4 regions of the Metabacillus sp. YM-086 genome follow, and region 3 is predicted to be linked to each of the others. Evidence: riboswitches for the same ligand, from Rfam matches in the RefSeq annotation. Region 3 holds a riboswitch; each other region holds the start of a gene.
The links. A riboswitch is a leader RNA that binds a small molecule or an ion and turns the genes downstream of it on or off. The one in region 3 is predicted to bind S-adenosylmethionine.
Positions count from the first base shown of each region.

Region 1 (5,121 bases), on a different contig from region 3:
ATAATGAGTTGGTATCCCGGATAAATCACATCGGGTGAGATACCTATTCGTTGGCGATTGGCATCAAGTAATGTTGATAAAGATATTCCAAAGCGTTTGGCAATTTTGTTTAATGTATCTCCTTCTTCAACTAAATAAACAAGAGCAGGAACGCGAAGAATTTGATTTTGATAAATAACGTTAGGGTTAATAATTTGTGTATTTATCCCTTGAAGTAAATCTACATTTGTTGAATATCGTTGAGCAATGCTATTAAGTGTTTCACCAGCACTAACAATGTGATTCACCTGTCTATTACCAGGTGTTGAGATAACTAATACCTCTCCAGGAAAGATGAGATATGGATCTGTAACAGGAGGGTAGATCGCATTTGCTTCTACTAGGAGAGGAACAGTTCCTCCAATTCTCGAGGCTATGGAATACACGGTGTCTCCTTGTTTAACCGTATAAACAAGAGAAGTACCATCAACAATAGGCATAACGATCACTCCTATGAATGTTTTGCTATTCATATTTATGATATTCGTTGAATTGATGAAGGATGATCAGTAAAGAAAACTAGTAAAATAAAAGTTCTTCCTGTTACATTACAGGCCTTCGTATATTCTAAAAAATTATTACTTACCAAACCTCTTAAGTGAAAAAATTGAAAGATCAAATGTGCTTTGTCCATTTACAGCTAACTCGCTTAATACTTCTCCCAGTACACTTGCAAATTTAAAACCATGTCCAGAAAAGCCACAAGCAAAAATGATGTGATCATGCTCAGGATGGTGATCGATGATAAAATAATTGTCGCTTGAAAGTGTATATAAACACGTTTTACCTTGATTCAAGGCTCCATTTGCTTCAGGCATGTAGTTTTTAAGGAAAAACCGGAGCTCTTCTTCATCTGTATGATAATGTCCAAAATTCTGAGTATGCTTGTTTGGATCAATTGCTTGTCCACCATCTGATTTGCCAATTTTAAGACCTGTTCCAGCCATGTTTGGAAATCCGTAACACATATTTTCCTTATCCTCTATATAAAAAGACGGGAAGTTACTGATATCATAAAGGTCAGCAGGTGTGTTAAACCAGCCAAAGGCCTTACGAGTTGGCTGAATAGGAAGTACTAAATCAGGCAACAGCTTAGATGCCCATGCACCAGCAGTAACAATGACCTTTTTAGCCCAAAACACCTTATTTTCAGTTATGATTTTAACGAAAGATTTATGATCTGTTTCAATTTGCTGAACAGGAGTATTTGTCTCAAGCTGTGCTCCATGATGAATAGCGATTTCTTTGTAGGCTTGAATAGCATTTTCACTATAAATGAACCCTGATTCTGCTTCAAAGCATCCAATAAAATGTTCTGGAACAGAAAATCCCGGCCACCTTCTCTTCACCTCATTGCTAGTAAGTACCTCTAATGGCAATTCATATTTATTTGCAGCAGCAATTGTTTCCTGTAGAAATGCAGAGTCTTTTGGTCCGAGTCCTATAACACCTGTTTTCTCAAAGATCTTATAGCCAGTTTGTGCTTCTAAATCCTCCCATAATTGTTGAGCACGTTTAACTAAGCTTACATACTGTCTGCCTTCACCATAGGCATGCCGAATCATTCGAGTATCTCCATGGTGGCTTCCACGATTATGCGGCGGGTCAAAGGCATCAATTAACACAGTCTTTACTTGCTGTTGTGCTAAAAAGGCACCAGCTGCCATTCCCATCGTTCCTGCACCGATGATTGCTACGTCAAAAATGTGTTTCTTTTCCAAGCTATGTGCCTCCTATCTCTTTCATCAGTTGTAATGTTACAATGTTTAAAATAATAAAATTTAATAGATTCCTGGACTTTTAAATGGTTAAATTTATAGGAATTCTGCTAAAAATGGGATATTAATAAAAAATTGTTTGACAATAGTCTTAATATTAAATAATATCATACTATACTAAAAACTGAATATCTTATCACGAGAGACTGAGGGACAGGCCCGACGACGTCCAGCAACCATCATTTATGAAAGGTGCTAATTCCTGCAGAGTGTTTCATTCTGAGAGATAAGGTTTAGATAGAAAAAGCCTCTTTCTGATTGAAGGAGGCTTTTTTGTTTGATAAAAGAACCGAGAAGACTAAATTGCTGTATATAATAATTCGAAATTTACATAAAATTTAAAATAATCATTGCAATACCAATTCTATTCGTTATAATAGCACTATTATTCCTATGAATTTAGTGAGAATTAATATTTACATCATAATGAAAAAAGGAGTCAATGAAATGAAAAGAAAATCTCGATTACTTGTACCGATGATTGCACTATTAGGCTTAGCTGGAATAGTAAGTGGTTGTTCATCAAAAGAAACTGCAAAAGAAGAAACAGGTGATAAAGTCATTTTAGTTGGAACACAAAATGATTATCCACCTTTTGCTTTTGCTGATGAGAACAATGAACTTACTGGATATGATATTGACGTAGTGAAGGAAATTGATAAAAAGCTAGATGGTTATACGTTTGAATTTGTTGCTACACCTTGGGATAGTATGTTTCTTGCATTAGAATCAAATAAAATTCAAGCAGTTGCAGATCAAATAGCAAAAACACCAGAACGTGAAGAGAAATACTTATTTACAGATGAATCTTATTTTGCTGCAGAAACCGTCATTGTTGTGAAATCTGGTCGAACAGATATTAAGTCAATAGAAGATTTAGAGGGTAAAAAGGTCGGAGCGTTGGCTGGCGATTCTTATACGCTTTTGCTAGAAGAACATAATAAGAAAGCTGAAAATGACATTATTCTAAAATATAGCGAAAGTGGTACTCCTTCAGAGATTTTACAAGATGTACAAAATGGACGCATTGATGCCTATGTTAATGATCCAATCATGATTAATACGGTTTTGGAAAAATATGATCTTGATGTAGAGATTGTTGGACAGCCTATCGTTCAAGATGATATGGGAATTGTATTTAAAGATGAGAAGCAGGGTGAGGAATTAAAAGCACTGGTCGATCCTGTTATTAAGCAACTGAAAGAAGATGGAACGTTAGCTGAACTTTCGAAAAAGTGGACTGGTGGAGAATATATCCCTGAATAAGGTTGAAGAAGGGAATTCAAAATGGAAAATTTATTAGATATTGGTTTTTTAATAGAAAGCTTTCCTGCTATTGTTGCAAGGTTACCAATTACAATTGGCATTGCGGTAGGCTCATTAATTATAAGTTTATTTATTGGACTTGCCACAGCACTTATAAAAATCTATCAAGTTCCAGTATTAAAGGCAATTTCTTCTTTTTACGTTTCTTTTATTAGAGGTACACCATTGTTGGTGCAGATTTATCTTGTTTTTTATGGTATACCAAAAGTAATTTATTTAATTCAAACGGAATACGGTTTGCTTCAAAATTTTGATGTGAACATTATTGCTCCAGAGATTTATGCATTATTAGCCTTTTCAATTAATTTGGGTGCGTATTTGTCTGAAACGATCAGATCAGCCATTGAATCTGTTGATCGAGGTCAGTTTGAGGCGGCTAAAGCAATAGGGATGAGTTCAACCCAAATGATGCTTAAAATCATCTTCCCGCAGGCCTTAACAGTCGCAATACCTAACTTGGGAAATATGTTCATCAGTACGATTAAGGATACTTCCCTTGTTTTTATTATTGGCGTTATTGATATTATGGGACAAGCCAAAATTATGGGCTCACGCGGACTGGCCTTTTTTGAAGTGTATATAGCTGTTTCGATTATTTACTGGATTTTATGTATCGTTGTTGAGAGATTACTTGTTTTAGTAGAGAAACGTGTCCGGAGATATGAAAGAGGGATTGCCTCATGATTAAATTAGAAAATATCCATAAATACTTTGATCAGCAGCATGTGTTAAAAGGGATTGATCTTTCTATTAACAAAGGAGAAGTTGTTTCTATTTTAGGTCCAAGTGGATCAGGGAAATCAACATTATTACGCTGTATAAATTTCCTTGAAACTCCTACAAGTGGTGTTGTTGAGATTAATGATAAAAGAGTAGATGTTCAATCAGCAGGTAAGGCAGATATTTTGTCACTAAGAACTTCAACAGGAATGGTCTTTCAACAGTATAATTTATTTAAAAATTTAACTGTGCTACAAAATGTCATGATTGGCTTGACCAGTGTGAAGCGCATGAATTCAGTTGAGGCTAGTAAGGTAGGAAAAGATCTTCTTGAAAAGGTTGGCTTGAAAGATCGATTAAATCATTATCCAGCACAGCTTTCAGGAGGACAACAGCAAAGGGTTGGAATTGCTAGAGCGCTAGCATTAAATCCAGAAGTGTTATTGTTTGATGAACCAACCTCCTCTCTCGACCCAGAATTAGTTGATGAAGTTTTATCCGTGATAAAAGCTGTTGCAAATGAAGGAAATACAATGCTGATTGTGACTCATGAGCTTAATTTTGCACGTGAGATCTCTGACCGAGTTGTTTTTATGGAAGATGGAATAATTCTTGAAGAAGGAACGGCAGAACAAATTTTTAGCAATCCTAGCGTTGAAAGAACGAGGAAATTTTTAAGTAAAGTATTAAAGAAGTAATGGTTTGATTCCTTCTTGTAGCTTTACGGTAGGAAGGAAAAGGATGAAATGAACCCGATTGAACAAATTTTAAGGGATTTCCCGATGATGATACTTGATGGAGCTATGGCAACTGAGCTTGAGAATTATGGATGCAACTTAAATGATCGATTATGGTCAGCCAAAATACTATTAGAAAATCCAGAATTAATTAAGCAGGTTCATACAGATTATTTTAAAGCTGGTGCAGATTGTGCCATAACAGCAAGTTACCAAGCCACTGTTGAAGGATATAAAGAAAGAGGTTTATCCGACGAAGAGGCAATTGAGTTAATTAAAAAGTCTGTCCACCTTGCAGCAGAGGCCCGTGATGAGTTTTGGGCAGAGGTTCATCAGCCCTCAAATCGACCAAAGCCGCTAGTGGCTGCTTCTGTTGGGCCATACGGAGCGTTTCTTGCAGATGGCTCCGAATATCGGGGTGATTATCCATTAAATGAAGAAGAATTGGTCGTTTTTCATAGAGAAAGAATGAAAATCTTGGTAGAAGCGGGTGCTGATATCCTTGCTTGTGAAACGATTCC
Region 1 covers NZ_JBLUOI010000032.1:13,009-18,129, reverse strand. The annotation lists gene ACEWK1_RS14705 (LysM peptidoglycan-binding domain-containing protein) at 1-479, opposite strand, end outside; gene solA (N-methyl-L-tryptophan oxidase) at 618-1,760, opposite strand; SAM riboswitch class I at 1,948-2,050, shown strand; gene ACEWK1_RS14695 (transporter substrate-binding domain-containing protein) at 2,265-3,083, shown strand; gene ACEWK1_RS14690 (amino acid ABC transporter permease) at 3,105-3,827, shown strand; gene ACEWK1_RS14685 (amino acid ABC transporter ATP-binding protein) at 3,824-4,561, shown strand; gene mmuM (homocysteine S-methyltransferase) at 4,610-5,121, shown strand, end outside.
Region 1: another riboswitch for S-adenosylmethionine. It lies ahead of ACEWK1_RS14695 (transporter substrate-binding domain-containing protein); the one in region 3 lies ahead of mtnK (S-methyl-5-thioribose kinase).

Region 2 (5,121 bases), on a different contig from region 3:
TTAGCATAACAAAAATGGATGAGCTAATTGATGAATTATTCTTAAAGGAAGTTTATATATTAGTTGATTCAGATGATGCTGGTGAACGATTGAGAAAATTATTTAAACGAGAATTTCCTGAAGCCTCTCATCTATACATTGATCGGGCATATCGTGAAGTTGCAACAGCACCGGATCACCATGTAGCATCTGTTTTGCTAAGTGCAAATATAGATGTAAACGCAAAATTCCTTTAGAAGGGATATGGAGTTAGTTTTATGATTGAATGGAAAGAAAAGGAGCTCACCCTTCCTAAAAAGGGTATTCAAATTACGTACCTTTACACACCAATGTGTGGGACATGTCAAGTAGCGAAGAAAATGTTAACGGTCGTTGATGAAATGATCCCCACTTTGGACATTTACTCCGTAAATCTAAATTATTATCCTGAAGATGCGAAACGATTAGGAATTGAGAGTGTACCTTGCCTAATTATTACTGAGAACGGTGAAATGAAAGAAAAAGTATATGCTTTCCAATCTGTCACACATCTTTTTGACTTAATCAAACAATATGCCTGCTAATTTGACATATTTCTCGGGAAATAGACTGATTTTACGAAAGAAAAGCAGAAACTGTCGAGTTATTTATAGAGGATTCTTTCGACCTTCAATGAAGTTATATAAACATAACCTTGTTGAGATCGGGAGGATTCTTTTTATGTTTTTAACAACTTTTGTCTCAAGCTTGAATAAAGGAAATTTAATAACACCCATTCTTTTAAAACGAAAATTAATTGTAGAATTTCGTTCAACAGATAAAGGGAGTCATTTTTTAGAACTTTCATCAAGTGAATCAAAACTATTATCGATTCAACCAGTTCATGTTGATTTTGTTATAGAAGGAGAAGAATCAGACTTAGAAGAGGTTTTTCTTCATCCGATAAGTTTAAAGCAACTTATATCGTTTGGGAAATTATCAATAAAAGGCTCATATCGAGATTTTCTTAGGCTAGAGGCTTTAATTAAATTAATCTAAACTTAAAAATTCTTATATACTTCAAACACAACTTCTATTACCATTAAAGTAGTCTAGGAAAGAATACTACATCTTGTTATCACACCTATTAGTAGACATTAAGAATGTATAATAGGAGGAAGAAGATGAAAGAGAAACTTTATCGCCCAGAAACGGTAACCATTCATGGAGGGTTAAAGAAAGATTCAATGACAGGTGCAAGAGCTGTTCCAATTTATCAATCAAATGCTTATTTATTTGAAAATACCGAGCATGCGGCAAATTTATTTGGATTAAAGGAGCCTGGATATATTTATACAAGAATTCATAATCCAACTTCATCTGTCTTTGAAGAAAGAATTGCTGAACTGGAAGGTGGAATCGGAAGTTTAGCTGTAGCAAGTGGAATGGCAGCGATTACATTGTCAGTTTTAAACCTAGCTGGTTCTGGTGATGAAATCGTATCAGCCTCTACATTATATGGAGGTACATATAACTTATTTGCTAACACATTACCAAAGTACGGAATCAATACGGTTTTTGTTGATCCAAAGAATCCGGAAAATTTCCGATCTGCTATTACTCCGAAAACAAAAGCTATTTTTGCAGAGACAATTGGAAATCCAAGCTTAGATGTTCTTGATATCGAGGCAGTTGCTGAAATTGCTCATGAAGCTGGAATTCCATTGATTGTGGATAACACATTTGCCACACCGTATCTATGCAGACCTATCGATCATGGTGCCGACATTGTTGTTCATTCTGCAACAAAATGGTTGCTTGGGAATGGTACAACTCTTGGTGGAGTCATTGTAGATGGAGGTAAATTTGACTGGAATAGTCCAAAATTCCCTGGGTTTACAACTCCTGATCCTAGCTATCATGATTTAGTTTATGCTGAAGCATTAGGAGAACAAGCGTATATTATTAAAGCGAGAGTTCAGTTATTAAGAGATTTAGGCCCAGCGATTAGCCCATACAATGCCTTTCAATTTAATCTTGGTCTAGAAACCCTTCATGTCCGTATGAAGGAACATGTATCAAATGCAAGGAAAATGGTGCAATATTTAGAAAGTCACCCAGCTGTTGAGTGGGTTCTATACCCTGAAAATAGCCAACACCCTGCGAAGGACTTAGCTGCTAAATACTTACCTAAGGGTGCTGGTTCTGTAGTAGTATTCGGTATCAAGGGCGGAAGAGAGGCTGGTGCAGCTCTTATTAACAACGTTGAACTTTGGTCACATGTAGCAAATGTTGGAGATGCGAAAAGCTTAATCATTCATCCTGCGAGTACAACTCATCAACAACTAGGCGTTGAAGATTTAAAGAAATCTGGTGTAACAGAAGATTTGATCCGCTTATCAGTAGGAATTGAACATATAGAGGATTTAATAGAAGATTTAGATCAAGCTATTTTTGAAGCAACAGGTGTAAAAGGAATGGAGAAAGTAAATTCTTAATTAATGAAATATTCTAATAATATTATTTATTGTATAATATTGAAAGGGGTTGCAGATAAATGCAACCCTTTTCATATTTGAAATGTAAAATCACAGTGAAAAAAGTAAGCTATTTTAAGAAAATAAATAATTGACATTGATTTTCAACACATGATACAATCACAATCGTACTTAAAAAGACAATCAAATATTTAACTCTTATCAAGAGAGGTGGAGGGAAGTGCCCGATGAAGCCCGGCAACCATCAGTTCATTCTGAAATGGTGCCAATTCACACAAAGCAGATGCTTTGAGAGATGAGAGAAAGGTATTCAAGCGCCTTTCTGCTCATTTTGCAGGAAGGTTTTTTATATGTAAAAAAATGAACGGTAGAAAATAGTAAAGGAATAAAGGAAGAAGGTGACAAAATGATAACATTATCAAATGTTAATAAAGTTTATAAAACAAAGAGCGGCTCTGTTCAAGCTGTTAACAATGTAAACCTTGAAATTAAAAAAGGTGAAATATTCGGAGTTATAGGATATAGTGGAGCCGGAAAAAGTTCATTGATCCGTTTGTTAAATGGACTAGAAAAACCAACTAGTGGGGAAGTCGTTGTGGCAGGTAGTCAGATTGGCTCAATTTCTGGTACAAAGTTGCGTAAAGCACGCTTAGAAATAAGCATGATCTTTCAACACTTTAACTTATTGTGGTCAAGAACAGTGAGAGAGAATATTGCATTTCCTTTAGAAATTGCAGGAGTAAGTAAAGCGAAACGACTTAAACGTGTTGATGAGCTTATTAAGCTGGTTGGACTGGAAGGAAGAGAGAATGCATACCCTTCTCAACTTAGTGGTGGTCAAAAACAACGTGTTGGGATTGCCAGAGCGTTAGCGAATAATCCCAAGGTTTTATTATGTGATGAAGCTACATCAGCACTTGATCCCCAAACAACAGATTCAATTCTAGACCTGCTTGTTGATATTAATAAACGACTAGGCTTAACAATCGTATTAATTACACATGAAATGCATGTCATTCGTAAAATTTGTCATCGAGTAGCTGTTATGGAAAATGGTGAAGTGGTTGAACAAGGAAATGTATTGGATGTTTTCAGAAACCCTCAGAAACCTATAACAAAAACGTTCGTTAAACAAATCTCAGAGCCGGATGATACGAAGGAAGCAATTGACCTACTACTAGAAAATTATCGTTCTGGAAAAGTACTTCAGCTAACATTTGTTGGTGAAGGTACAGAAAGACCATTGATTAGCAATATTATTAGGAAATTTAATATTGAAGTGAATATTGTACAAGGTAAAATTTCACAAACGCAAAATGGCTCTTATGGTTCATTATTTTTGCATATAGATGGAGATCTTGATGAAATTAACCGTGCAGTTGCTTATATTGGAGAACAACAAGTAGAAGTGGAGGTGCTGGCGAATGCTTAATCAGTTTCTTCCAAATGTAAAATGGGAAAAAGTATGGGAGGCAACTTATGAAACAACTTACATGACAGGAGTTTCGGTTGTCGTCACTTTTTTCTTAGGAATTATACTTGGTTTACTTTTATTCTTAACTTCAAAAGGCAATATCTGGGGTAACAGTATACTTAATACAATTTTATCTGGAATCGTAAATATATTTCGGTCAATTCCGTTTATTATCCTTGTTATTTTACTCTTACCCTTCACTAAAGTTGTAGTTGGGTCAATTCTGGGAGAAAATGCTGCTTTACCCGCACTAATTATTGGATCCGCTCCATTTTACGCAAGGATGGTTGAGCTTGCTTTAAGGGAAGTTGACAAAGGTGTTATTGAAGCAGCTAAATCGATGGGAGCAAAAACGTCGACAATTATGTTGAGAGTACTATTACCGGAATCTTTACCAGCTTTGGTTTCAGGGATTACAGTTACTGCAATCGCATTGGTTGGTTATACAGCTATGGCCGGAGTAGTAGGTGCTGGAGGTCTTGGTGACCTTGCTTATCGAGAAGGATTCCAGCGTAATAATTTTGAAGTAACCATTGTAGCAACCATTTTTATCTTAATTATTGTGTTTATTATCCAATTTATTGGAGATATATTAGTTAAAGCTATCGATAAACGTTAGGAGGAAAAAATGATGAAAAAATATCTTTTATCATTAGTATTAACAATTTTCGCTATTCTACTTGTTGCATGTGGCGGAGGCGAAAATGAAACAACTCAAGAAGAAAACACAGGGACTGAGCAAGAAACGAAAGTACTAAAAGTTGGAGCGACAACTGTTCCTCATGCAGAAATTTTAGAAGAAGCAAAACCACTGTTAGCAGACAAAGGTATTGAATTAGACATCGAAGAGTTTTCAGATTATCCATTAATTAACCCAGCGCTTGCTGAAGGTGACCTGGATGCAAACTACTTCCAGCATGTTCCATATTTAGACAATGCAATTAAAGAAAATGATTTTGATCTTGCAAATGTTGGAGCAATTCATATTGAGCCTTTTGGTATTTACTCAAAAGAATACAAAACACTTGAAGAGTTACCTGAAGGTGCAAAAATTATCATGAGTAACAACGTTGCAGAAATGGGACGCGTGTTAGCACTACTTGAAGAAAAAGGTCTAATTAAATTAAATCCAGATGTTGATAAAATTAATGCAACAAAAGATGATATCGTTGAAAATGCTAAAAACCTAGA
Region 2 covers NZ_JBLUOI010000043.1:33,440-38,560, reverse strand. The annotation lists gene ACEWK1_RS17410 (toprim domain-containing protein) at 1-236, shown strand, start outside; gene ACEWK1_RS17405 (thioredoxin family protein) at 258-563, shown strand; gene ACEWK1_RS17400 (SCP2 sterol-binding domain-containing protein) at 700-1,017, shown strand; gene ACEWK1_RS17395 (O-acetylhomoserine aminocarboxypropyltransferase/cysteine synthase family protein) at 1,143-2,456, shown strand; SAM riboswitch class I at 2,652-2,758, shown strand; gene ACEWK1_RS17390 (methionine ABC transporter ATP-binding protein) at 2,863-3,888, shown strand; gene ACEWK1_RS17385 (methionine ABC transporter permease) at 3,881-4,549, shown strand; gene ACEWK1_RS17380 (MetQ/NlpA family ABC transporter substrate-binding protein) at 4,562-5,121, shown strand, end outside.
Region 2: another riboswitch for S-adenosylmethionine. It lies ahead of ACEWK1_RS17390 (methionine ABC transporter ATP-binding protein); the one in region 3 lies ahead of mtnK (S-methyl-5-thioribose kinase).

Region 3 (5,121 bases):
ATCACTTCCATTTTGGCACGTGCCAATTCTACTCCTGACCAATAATCCGGGTATCCAGGATCAGGTACAAGCACAACATCATCCGGATTTAACAAGCATTGAGGAACCTCAACTAACCCAGCCTTTCCTCCGAATAGAATCGCTACTTCACTAGCAGGATCTACCTCCACTCCGTACTCTCTTCTGTAAAAGGTTGCGACAGCTTCCTTTAAAAACATTTGCCCACGAAATGGCGAATATTTGTGATTTTGAGGATTTCTAACGGCTTTCTCCATTGCCTGAACGATATGTTCCGGTGTTGGTTGATCAGGGTTACCCTGACCTAAATTAATAACATCATGTCCCTGCTCTACAATTGTATTTACTTTTGCAACAAGACTGGCAAAAAATTGCTTGGGTAATGTATTTAATAAATGGGATTGCTCAAAAACTTTCATTTTCTACACCTACTCAAAAAATTCTTGAAATTCTAGTCACAAATCATATATTGTTAGAAGCAACTTGTAAAGTAAAAATTTATAAATGAAGGTGTGACTGAAAAAATGAAACCTATCATTGCATGTATTCAACTTGATATTAAATTTGGTGATCCTGATTTTAATTATGAGCAAGTAGAAGAAAAAGTGGCATTAGCAGTCGAACAAGAGAAACCGAACATCATTGTCCTTCCTGAGCTTTGGACAACTGGCTATGATTTAACTCGCCTTGATGAAATAGCTGATCATGATGGCGAGAGAACAAAAACATTCCTAAGTAACTTAGCAAAAAAGTATAATGTTCACTTTGTTGGTGGCTCTATTGCAAAAAAAAGCAAAGATAGCGTGACAAATACGATGTATATTGTGGACAATAACGGAGAGTTTATCCATGAATATAGCAAGCTTCACTTATTTAAACTCATGGATGAACATCATTTTTTAGTTTCGGGAACTGAAAAAGGGTTATTTGAAATAGGTGGACTGAAAAGTGCAGGAGTCATTTGCTACGATATCCGTTTCCCGGAATGGATACGCGCTCATACAACAAAAGGTGCAGAAGTATTATTTGTTGTTGCTGAGTGGCCTATGCCAAGACTTCATCATTGGAAAACACTACTGCTAAGCAGAGCCATTGAAAATCAATGTTATGTTGTTGCATGTAACCGTGCTGGGTCTGATCCAAATAATGAATTTGCAGGACATTCTCTCATCATTGATCCATGGGGAGAGATAGTAGCTGAAGCTAACGAAAAAGCCGGAATGATCTCAGCCGAAATAGACGCTGAAGTTGTCAAAAAGGTACGCAGTCAAATCCCAATCTTTGATGACCGCCTACCACAATTTTATCAATAAGAAACTTCACAAATATTTAGGCAATTCCCAATAATATATTGACAAAGATAAAGTAACATTGGTAATATCCTAATCAAGCGATATATTTTTCTAGAAAAGCATTAATTTTTCGAATACTTAATATGCTAAACATATACTTATGTTTTAAATAAAAAATCTCTTATCAAGAGTTGGCAGAGGGACTTGGCCCAATGACGCCGCAGCAACCGACCATATTTCATCTTAAAATGAAATAATACCTGGGACTTCCAGTTGGGCACGGTGCTAATTCCATCAGAAAGAAAATCTTTCTGAAAGATGAGAGGTGCGAAGCAATGACTTCAAGCCTCTTTCAATCTGGAAAGAGGCTTTTCTTTTTAGAAAAGCCTCCAAAAACAAAAAATTGGAGGATAAATAAATGTGTGCACATAAAAAATCACCTATTTACGAACCACTAACTGAAAATGGAGCAATTGCCTTAGCAAAGAAATTACAGCTGCTTTCTGAAAATAGTCAACTAACATGCAATGAAATTGGCGATGGAAATTTAAACTTAGTTTTCAGGGTGAAAGATCCAGAAAATGGAGAAAGCATCATTATTAAACAAGCATTACCATATGCGAAGGTAGTTGGTGAAAGCTGGCCGCTAACTCTTGATCGTTCCAGAATCGAAACAAATGCACTTCTTAAGCAAGCGGAATTTGTTCCACAATATGTACCAAAAGTTTTTTATTCAGACGAATCATTAGCAATAACAATCATGGAAGATCTATCACATCTTGAAATTGCTAGAGCAGCCTTTATTAGTGGAAAAGATTTACCACTATTATCTCAACATGTTGGAGAATTCCTTGCTAAAACATTGTTTTATACATCTGATTATGGAATGGATCAACATTATAAAAAATCATTGGTTCAACAATTCATCAACCCTGATCTTTGTAAAATAACTGAAGACCTTATTTTTACTGATCCCTTCTTCGATCATGAAACAAACGATTACGAGCCAGAACTTCAAGATGATGTAGAACAAATTTGGCAGGACAATGAATTAAAGGTTGAGGTTGCTAAACTTAAACAGATCTTTCTAACAAAAGCTGAAGCACTATTACACGGTGACCTGCATACTGGAAGTATTTTTGCAGATGAACAAGAAACAAAAATCATTGATCCTGAATTTGCTTACTTCGGTCCTATCGGCTTTGATGTTGGTCAAGTATTTGCGAATTTACTTTTTAATGCATTATCTCGAGAAACGAATAAACAACAAATTCTTTTCCATCATTTAGAGACAACTTGGGATGTGTTTGTAAGAGAATTTTCAAGATCATGGGATAATGATGGTTTAGAAATATATACGAAGTTAGACGGCTACTTAGATTATGTTTTAGAACAGATCTTTGAAGAAGCTACTGGATATGCAGGATGCGAATTAATCCGACGAGCAATCGGTCTAGCCCATGTAGCTGACCTTGACACAATTGAACCATATGAAAAGAAAATTTCTACAAAGCAAATTGTCCTAAAAATCGGCAGAGAGCTTATTGTAAATAGAAAAACAATTAAAAACACGCAACAAATTAGAGACCTTGTTAACCAAACAGCTTTATCAGTAATCTAAAACACATTGATCTATTCTACTAGTGGTTCAACACATTTTTTTAAAGGAGTTTTTTTCATAAAATGTTAAACGAAAATTTTGCCATTCCTCGTTCCGTCATATGGAAGGAAGATTATGTCTCTTTATTAAACCAACAAAAGATTCCACAGGTAACGGAATACCTTGAATTAAGAAACATTGAAGATGTGTGGGAAGCTATTCAATCTTTAAAAGTTCGAGGTGCCCCAGCTATCGGAATAACTGCTGCATATGGTTTAGCTCTAGCAGCTTTGCAGGATCAATCAAAATCATTTGAGGAGTTTCATCTAAATTTACAGAAAAGTCATGATTATCTCGCAAGCTCAAGACCAACTGCTGTAAACTTATTTTGGGCACTAGATCGACTTATGAAAAGTGTGTCAAATGTTCAAACAATAGATGAAGCAAAATCAACAATCCTTAAAGAAGCCATCTTAATTGAAAAAGAAGATGAACAGGTTTGTCAATTAATTGGTGAACATGCATTGAGCGTTTTCAAAGATGGAGACAGAATTATGACGATTTGTAATGCAGGATCCATAGCAACTGCAAAGTATGGTACAGCACTTGCTCCTTTTTACTTAGCCAAAGAGAAAAATATTAACTTAAGTGTTTACGCATGTGAAACAAGGCCTGTCTTACAAGGAGCACGTCTAACTACTTGGGAGCTTATGCAAGCAGGTGTTGATGTTACACTTATAACTGATAATATGGCAGCACATACGATAAAGTCCAAGGACATTACTGCAATTATTGTTGGAGCAGACCGTATTGCTGCAAACGGTGATACAGCAAATAAAATTGGAACATTTAATTTAGCACTTTTAGCAAAATCATTTAACATTCCTTTTTATGTTGCTGCACCTCTATCTACATTTGATCCCTCTATTACTGACGGAGATCAAATACCGATTGAGGAACGCAATCCAGAAGAGGTTACTCAGATTAACGGCATTCAAGTTGCACCAAAAGATGTGAAAGTGTTTAACCCTGCTTTTGATGTTACTCCTAATAATTTGATCGCAGGTATCATAACGGAAAAAGGAATAATAACTGGAGAATATACGGAAGAGATCAAAAAATTATTCTCCAATTAATATTTCTAATTAAATCCATCTATATACAATAAGGACCAAAGCCTAGTTTAACACTAGAGCTTTGGTCCTTTTTGTTTTTCAATTAAGATATTTTTTTCCTTTTCTGAAATAATATGAAGTTTTGATAGTATAGAAGTGTAAAAGAGAACTTTTTTTGGACGTTTGCTTTGATTCCACATATAACTTGCCCCTTTCTTTACCTTACGCAACTTTTTTCTCTTACTCAAATAATATGTTGCAAAGGAAAAAATGTGACAAGTAGTTAGTTGTTCCCTTGATAACCATGTTAGTGTTTAAATGCAATATTCTCATGAGTTAAAAGCTTAGCCTTTAACTCATTTTTATCTCCAGCATAACCGGTCAGCCTTTGATTCTTCCCTATAACACGATGACATGGGATAAATATTGGCAATTTATTTGCTTTATTTGCTTGCCCAATAGCACGTACAGCGTTCTTGTTACCAATTTTGACGGCAATGTCTTGGTAACTACAAACCTGTCCAATCGGAATTTGACGTAACTCAGTCCAAATCTTTTTTTGAAAGTCAGTGCCTTTTATCTCAAATGGTAGGTCAAAGTTTGATCTTCCTCCATAAAAATATTCATGAAGCTGTTTTACTGCTTCACGAAGGATATGATGTTGCCCATCTTCCACAAGCTTGTTTGCACCTTGAAATTCATTAAATTGTTCTATAGTTAAAAATAAATGAGTAATTTCTCCAAGTGTCGATACAATTGTAAGTCTCCCGATTGGGGAGTCATAATAAGTATAAAACATTTGTGTATATCCTCTTTACTATTTTTTTATTGTGTAATTGGAAGGGTAATATGAAATGTTGTCCCTTTCCCTTCTTCACTTTCAACCTCAACTTGACCTTGATGTTCCTCAATTATTTTATAGCTTACCATTAAACCAAGCCCTGTTCCACGTTCCTTCGTTGTGTAAAATGGTTGACCGAGTCTTTTTATTTTATCCTGCGAAATACCTGAGCCCCTATCTCTTATGGAAATTAAAAGCTGATCTTCATTTTTCCGTTTTACTGTAACATCAATTTGTCCTCCATCAGGCATTACT
Region 3 covers NZ_JBLUOI010000002.1:47,553-52,673, reverse strand. The annotation lists gene ACEWK1_RS01155 (pyridoxal phosphate-dependent aminotransferase) at 1-437, opposite strand, end outside; gene ACEWK1_RS01150 (carbon-nitrogen family hydrolase) at 543-1,331, shown strand; SAM riboswitch class I at 1,489-1,635, shown strand; gene mtnK (S-methyl-5-thioribose kinase) at 1,729-2,931, shown strand; gene mtnA (S-methyl-5-thioribose-1-phosphate isomerase) at 2,994-4,046, shown strand; gene ACEWK1_RS01135 (methylated-DNA--[protein]-cysteine S-methyltransferase) at 4,333-4,824, opposite strand; gene ACEWK1_RS01130 (PAS domain-containing sensor histidine kinase) at 4,851-5,121, opposite strand, start outside.

Region 4 (5,121 bases), on a different contig from region 3:
TTTGTCTCCTTGAGTTCTAATTAGCTGGTTGAAGTTGCGATCAAAAAATAGGGTACCAGTTATATTCTTCACTTCTAAAATGAGAAGTAATCTTCTTGAAAGAATAAGTATGTCTATTTGAAAAAAGTGATCACCGATTTTGAGCCTTACATCATGTAAAATATGATACATTCCTTCAGTAAGAAAGCTTAAAAAGTAGTCTATACTTTGTTCCCCTTTAAAACCTGCTGTTTTTTTGGCAAGATCCTCCTTTATTTGTGCTTGTTGCGGATGGTTTTGCTTCAATCTCCTTTGTAATGCTTCTAAACTTAATATTGAGACCGGATATTTACGTGGTTTTACAATCATTTCTCCACTCCTTTCGTTTTATATCTAATTCGCTACTGTCCTCTAATCTTCCTTTAGGCACTTATTTGACGATTTTGGTATTTTATTTGAAGATTTCTGCCTTTTATTTGCTATTTTGAGATTTTATTTGCTAATTTCATCATTTTATTTGATGAAAAGAACAAAATAATAGATTTTCGACAAAAACCGACACGCACCCCACAAAAAAACTGACTCCACATAGAGTCAGCTCTCAAATTTACACATTCACATTCTTTTTTGCACCAGCAGGCACCTTCTCCAAAGCTGCAGCAAAGTCTTTCATTAAATCCTCAACCTTCTCAAGTCCAACACTTAATCTCAACAATCCATCTGAAATGCCACGCTTTTCACGCTCTTCCGGAGGCATTGCTGCATGTGACATTTTCGCAGGATACGATAAGATCGATTCCACTGCACCTAAGCTAACCGCAAACACTGGAAGCTCCACATTTTCAACCAATGTCTTAACCGCCGCTGCGTCAGCTAATTTAAAGGACAACACTGCCCCTGGTCCATCTGCTTGATAGTTTTGTGTTTCATGACCTGGGTGGTAGCTCAAGCCTGGATAATACACCTCTTCTACCTTCGGATGCTCCGCTAAAAATTCAGCTATTTTTAAAGCAGATGCTTGAGACTGCTGTAAGCGTACATGCAATGTCTTTAAACCACGAAGAACTAACCATGCGTCCTGCACACCAAGAACGGCACCAAATGCATTTTGCAATTTATACAAGCGGTCTCCCAGCTCAGGATCCTTCACAACAGCAAGACCTGCAAGTACATCACTATGCCCCGCTAAAAACTTCGTTGCACTGTGTAATACCACATCCACGCCTAACTCCAAAGGTCGCTGCAACTCAGGTGTTAAAAATGTATTATCTAAGAAGGTTAAGCAGTTATTTGCCTTCGCCAGATTCACAATCCCCTTAATATCCGTTACTTTTAACAACGGATTCGAAGGTGTTTCCATATAAATCACCTTCGTATTCGGACGAATCTCAGACGCAACTTGATGAAGATCTGTCATATCTACAAATGTATGCTCAATCCCAAATCGAGTTAAAACATCTGTAATAATACGGAAAGTTCCACCATACACGTCCTCTGTTACAAGTACATGATCTCCTTGTGATAACAATAAAAACGCGGTAGAAATAGCTGCCATACCAGAAGAGAACGCCAATCCACGAGATCCACCTTCTAGCTCCGCAATCGCACTTTCCAACGCTTCACGCGTGGGATTTCCTGAGCGTGCATAATCATATTTCCCAAATTCATCAATATCAAATTGATGAAAAGTAGAGGAATGATGAATCGGCACACTTACCGATCCTGTGCCACGATCAACCTTTGACTCGTTATGAAGTAGCTTTGTTTGAAATGACCAATCATGATTGCTCAACTGCTTCCGCTCCTTTCATTGCATGAAATGCTTGTGTTAAATCTTCAATAATATCTTCTGCATGCTCAACACCTACTGAAAAACGTAGCAGCTTGTTACAGACACCATTTGCGATTCGAATCTCTTCAGGAATATCCATATGTGTTTGCGTAGCTGGATACGTAATGAAGCTTTCGATTCCACCTAGACTTTCTGCAAAAGTAATTGTTTTCAAGTTTTTCAGGAACGGATTTACCCATGCTTCATCTTGTAAACGGAATGAAAGCATTCCACCCTTACCAGGATACAGTACATCAAGTACAGCTTCATGCTCTTCTAAAAATGCCGCTACCTTTTGAGCATTTTCTTGATGCTGTCTCATACGAAGGGATAAAGTTTTCATCCCTCTCATTAATAACCAAGAATCAAATGGGGATAAAACTGCACCGATTGCGTTTTGATGTTGGAAGAATTCATCACTTAATTCCTGACCTTTTGTTACAACCAAGCCTGCAAGAACATCGTTGTGTCCTCCTAAATATTTCGTGGCACTATGGATCACAATATCCGCTCCGTCTAAGATTGGCGTTTGAAGAAGTGGTGTATAGAAAGTGTTATCAACAATCACGAGTATGTTATGCTTTTTTGCAACTGCTACTAGTTCTTTAATGTCGGCTTCCTGCATTAATGGGTTTGTAGGCGTTTCAATGAATAGAGCCTTTGTATTATCATTAATCAATTTTTCCGTTTCAACGGGATTTGTGAAATCATCATATTGAAATGATAATCCATATTTTCTCCATTCTCTTTCAAAGAGGCGGTATGTTCCACCGTAAAGGTCAGAAGAAACGATCAGTTCGTCTCCGCTTTGGAAGAGGGCCATAATTGTTTGAATCGCGGCCATTCCTGAGCTGAAGGCAAAGCCACGGTCGCCATGCTCAAGGTCTGCGATTGCTTTTTCGACTAAAAGTCTTGTAGGATTTCCTGTACGGATATAATCAAATCCAGTAGATTCTCCAATTCCTGCATGACGATAGGCTGTTGATAAATAAATTGGCGGGTTAACTGTACCTGTAACATTTTCACTGCGGTTTCCGATTTGTGCTAATTTCGTTTCAATTCTTTTGCTCATGTTTGTCACTCCTAAGATTTAAATTTAACAATATGTACATGAGAGAAAGCGTACATGTTTTAAAAAAAGCAAAATAAAAAGTCTTCCTCGTTAAGAAGAAGACTGTGTCGTTAAGTGCGCTTCTTCTTATCTCTCAAGCATAAAGCTGGTGTGGCTTGCTGGATTTAGCACCTTGGCACTCGCAGAAGTCTTTGTATGGTGTTGTTAATAAGTAAACTCATAATTAGTGTTGTATAGCTTTTTCACAGCACGCAAGTGCTTGCGGCTTGCTCTGCAAACCTCGACAGAAAATGAAAAATGCCTGTTACAAACAAGAGCACTTTGTTCCATTCATTTTTCATTTCCTGTCGGTGCTGTGAAAAACTTACTTAGAGTTTATCTATCATCAATCCACCAGATCTTCACTCGTTATGAACCGGTTGCTGAGGCTTCATAGGGCCAGTCCCTCTGCCTCTCTTGATAAGAAATATATGAAATTTTTAAAATGTTTAACTTTTTATTACTGTACCTTATTCAAGTGGAGAATGCAATAGAATTATTGTAATAGTTTGATATCTTCGATTATTTTTTCAAATGGTACGTTAGATACTCCATCGTATTGTTCTAGAATTTGACTGCCTTTCATGAGAAAAATCGAAGTACTGTGTACATATTGAGTTGAGCCTTCGAGCTTTGCAGCGGGTGCTAAGAAACTTATATTAGTAAAAGATTCAATGTCCGCTTGGTCATAGCCTGTTAAAAAGTTCCAAGTTTTATAATCCGCACCAAATTGATCTCCAAACTTTTTTAATACTTCTGGTGTATCATGTTCAGGGTCAATGCTGAAGGAAACTAATTCTGCTTCTATTTTTTCATCTTGTAACTGCTCTTGAAGTGTCGCAATGTGAGCAGTCATTGGAGAGCAGACAGTATCACAATTTGTAAAAATAAACGTCGCTACCCAGACCTTCTCTTCGTAGTCAGACATCTTTACAGCTTCTCCGTTTTGATTTACGGCTTCTAGTGGCTCTACAGTTCCATTTAATGAAAAATGCTCTTCTAGGTTGATAGACTGAGAACAGCCTACCAACGCTAAAACAGCAATAACAATTGATCGTATATTTTTCACGATAGATTCCTACTTCATTAAGAATGAAGTGTCGATTAGATCACCGAATTCTGGCTTTTCTTTTAGGAATTTTAATTCATATGAAGAGTTTGCAAATTCTTGAACAACATCTGCGTTTACTTCTGTTGTGTATGTTACACGCTCCCACGCGCTATCAACGATCGCTGGGTCTAATTCTTGATCTGTGATGTCTTTGATTGCTTTAATCGCGATATCACGTGCTTCTTCGGGATTTTCGTTAATAAAGTTAACGCCTTGCTCATGCGCTTTAACGATATTAGCTACAAGTTCTTTATTTTCTTCAATTAGCTTCCCGCTTGTTACTAACACTGTATTAGGTAATGTTGTACCGTATGAAATTTCATCTGTATCAACAATGATTTTTGCACCATCATTAACTAATTGTGATGCCCATGGCTCTGGAACAGCAGCTAAATCTACTTTACCTGATTCGAACATTGCTCCGTATTGAGCTGGGTTTCCTGTTACATGTTTAAGAGTTCCACCGATACGTGCTGATGTAATTCCTAAATCTTTAAGAAATGTTTCCATTTGAACATCATGTGTGCAACCTACACCAGGTGTGATGAACGTTTTACCTGAAACATCCTCAACTGATTGAACACCACTTTTAGCTGATGCAACAACTACTGTACCACCTGAAGATGCACCTGCAATAATTTTCACATCAGCTCCATTAGCATAGTTGTTCATTACTGGACCTGGTCCTACTAGTCCTGCTTGTATTTCACCTGTTTTTAAAGCCGTCATAAATGCTGCTCCGTCTGGGAACGTTTTGTATGTTACTTTTACGTTTTCTCCAAGAGCTTCTTCATAATACCCTTTTTCTCTAGAAATCATAGCTGGTACGTGGTCAATGTTTGGAAAATATCCAATCACTACCTCTTCTGTACTACCGCTACCGCTTGTATTTGATGATTCACCAGTTCCACAAGCTGCAAGGACACCTACTAATAAAATCGAAATAAGTGCAAATAAAAGTCCTTTTCTCATGATGTAACCTCCAATTAAAATTATGATTATTAGTTAAAAATAATATTTTTACGCTTGAAGCTAGAATCCGATTGGCGACACACCAATGACTTATTAAAAAAGTACCTTAATTATCTA
Region 4 covers NZ_JBLUOI010000009.1:16,129-21,249, forward strand. The annotation lists gene ACEWK1_RS05910 (nuclease-related domain-containing protein) at 1-348, opposite strand, end outside; gene metC (cystathionine beta-lyase) at 587-1,771, opposite strand; gene ACEWK1_RS05920 (methionine biosynthesis PLP-dependent protein) at 1,758-2,882, opposite strand; SAM riboswitch class I at 3,006-3,348, opposite strand; gene ACEWK1_RS05925 (SCO family protein) at 3,418-3,990, opposite strand; gene ACEWK1_RS05930 (aliphatic sulfonate ABC transporter substrate-binding protein) at 4,000-5,004, opposite strand; gene ACEWK1_RS05935 (ABC transporter permease) at 5,111-5,121, opposite strand, start outside.
Region 4: another riboswitch for S-adenosylmethionine. It lies ahead of ACEWK1_RS05920 (methionine biosynthesis PLP-dependent protein); the one in region 3 lies ahead of mtnK (S-methyl-5-thioribose kinase).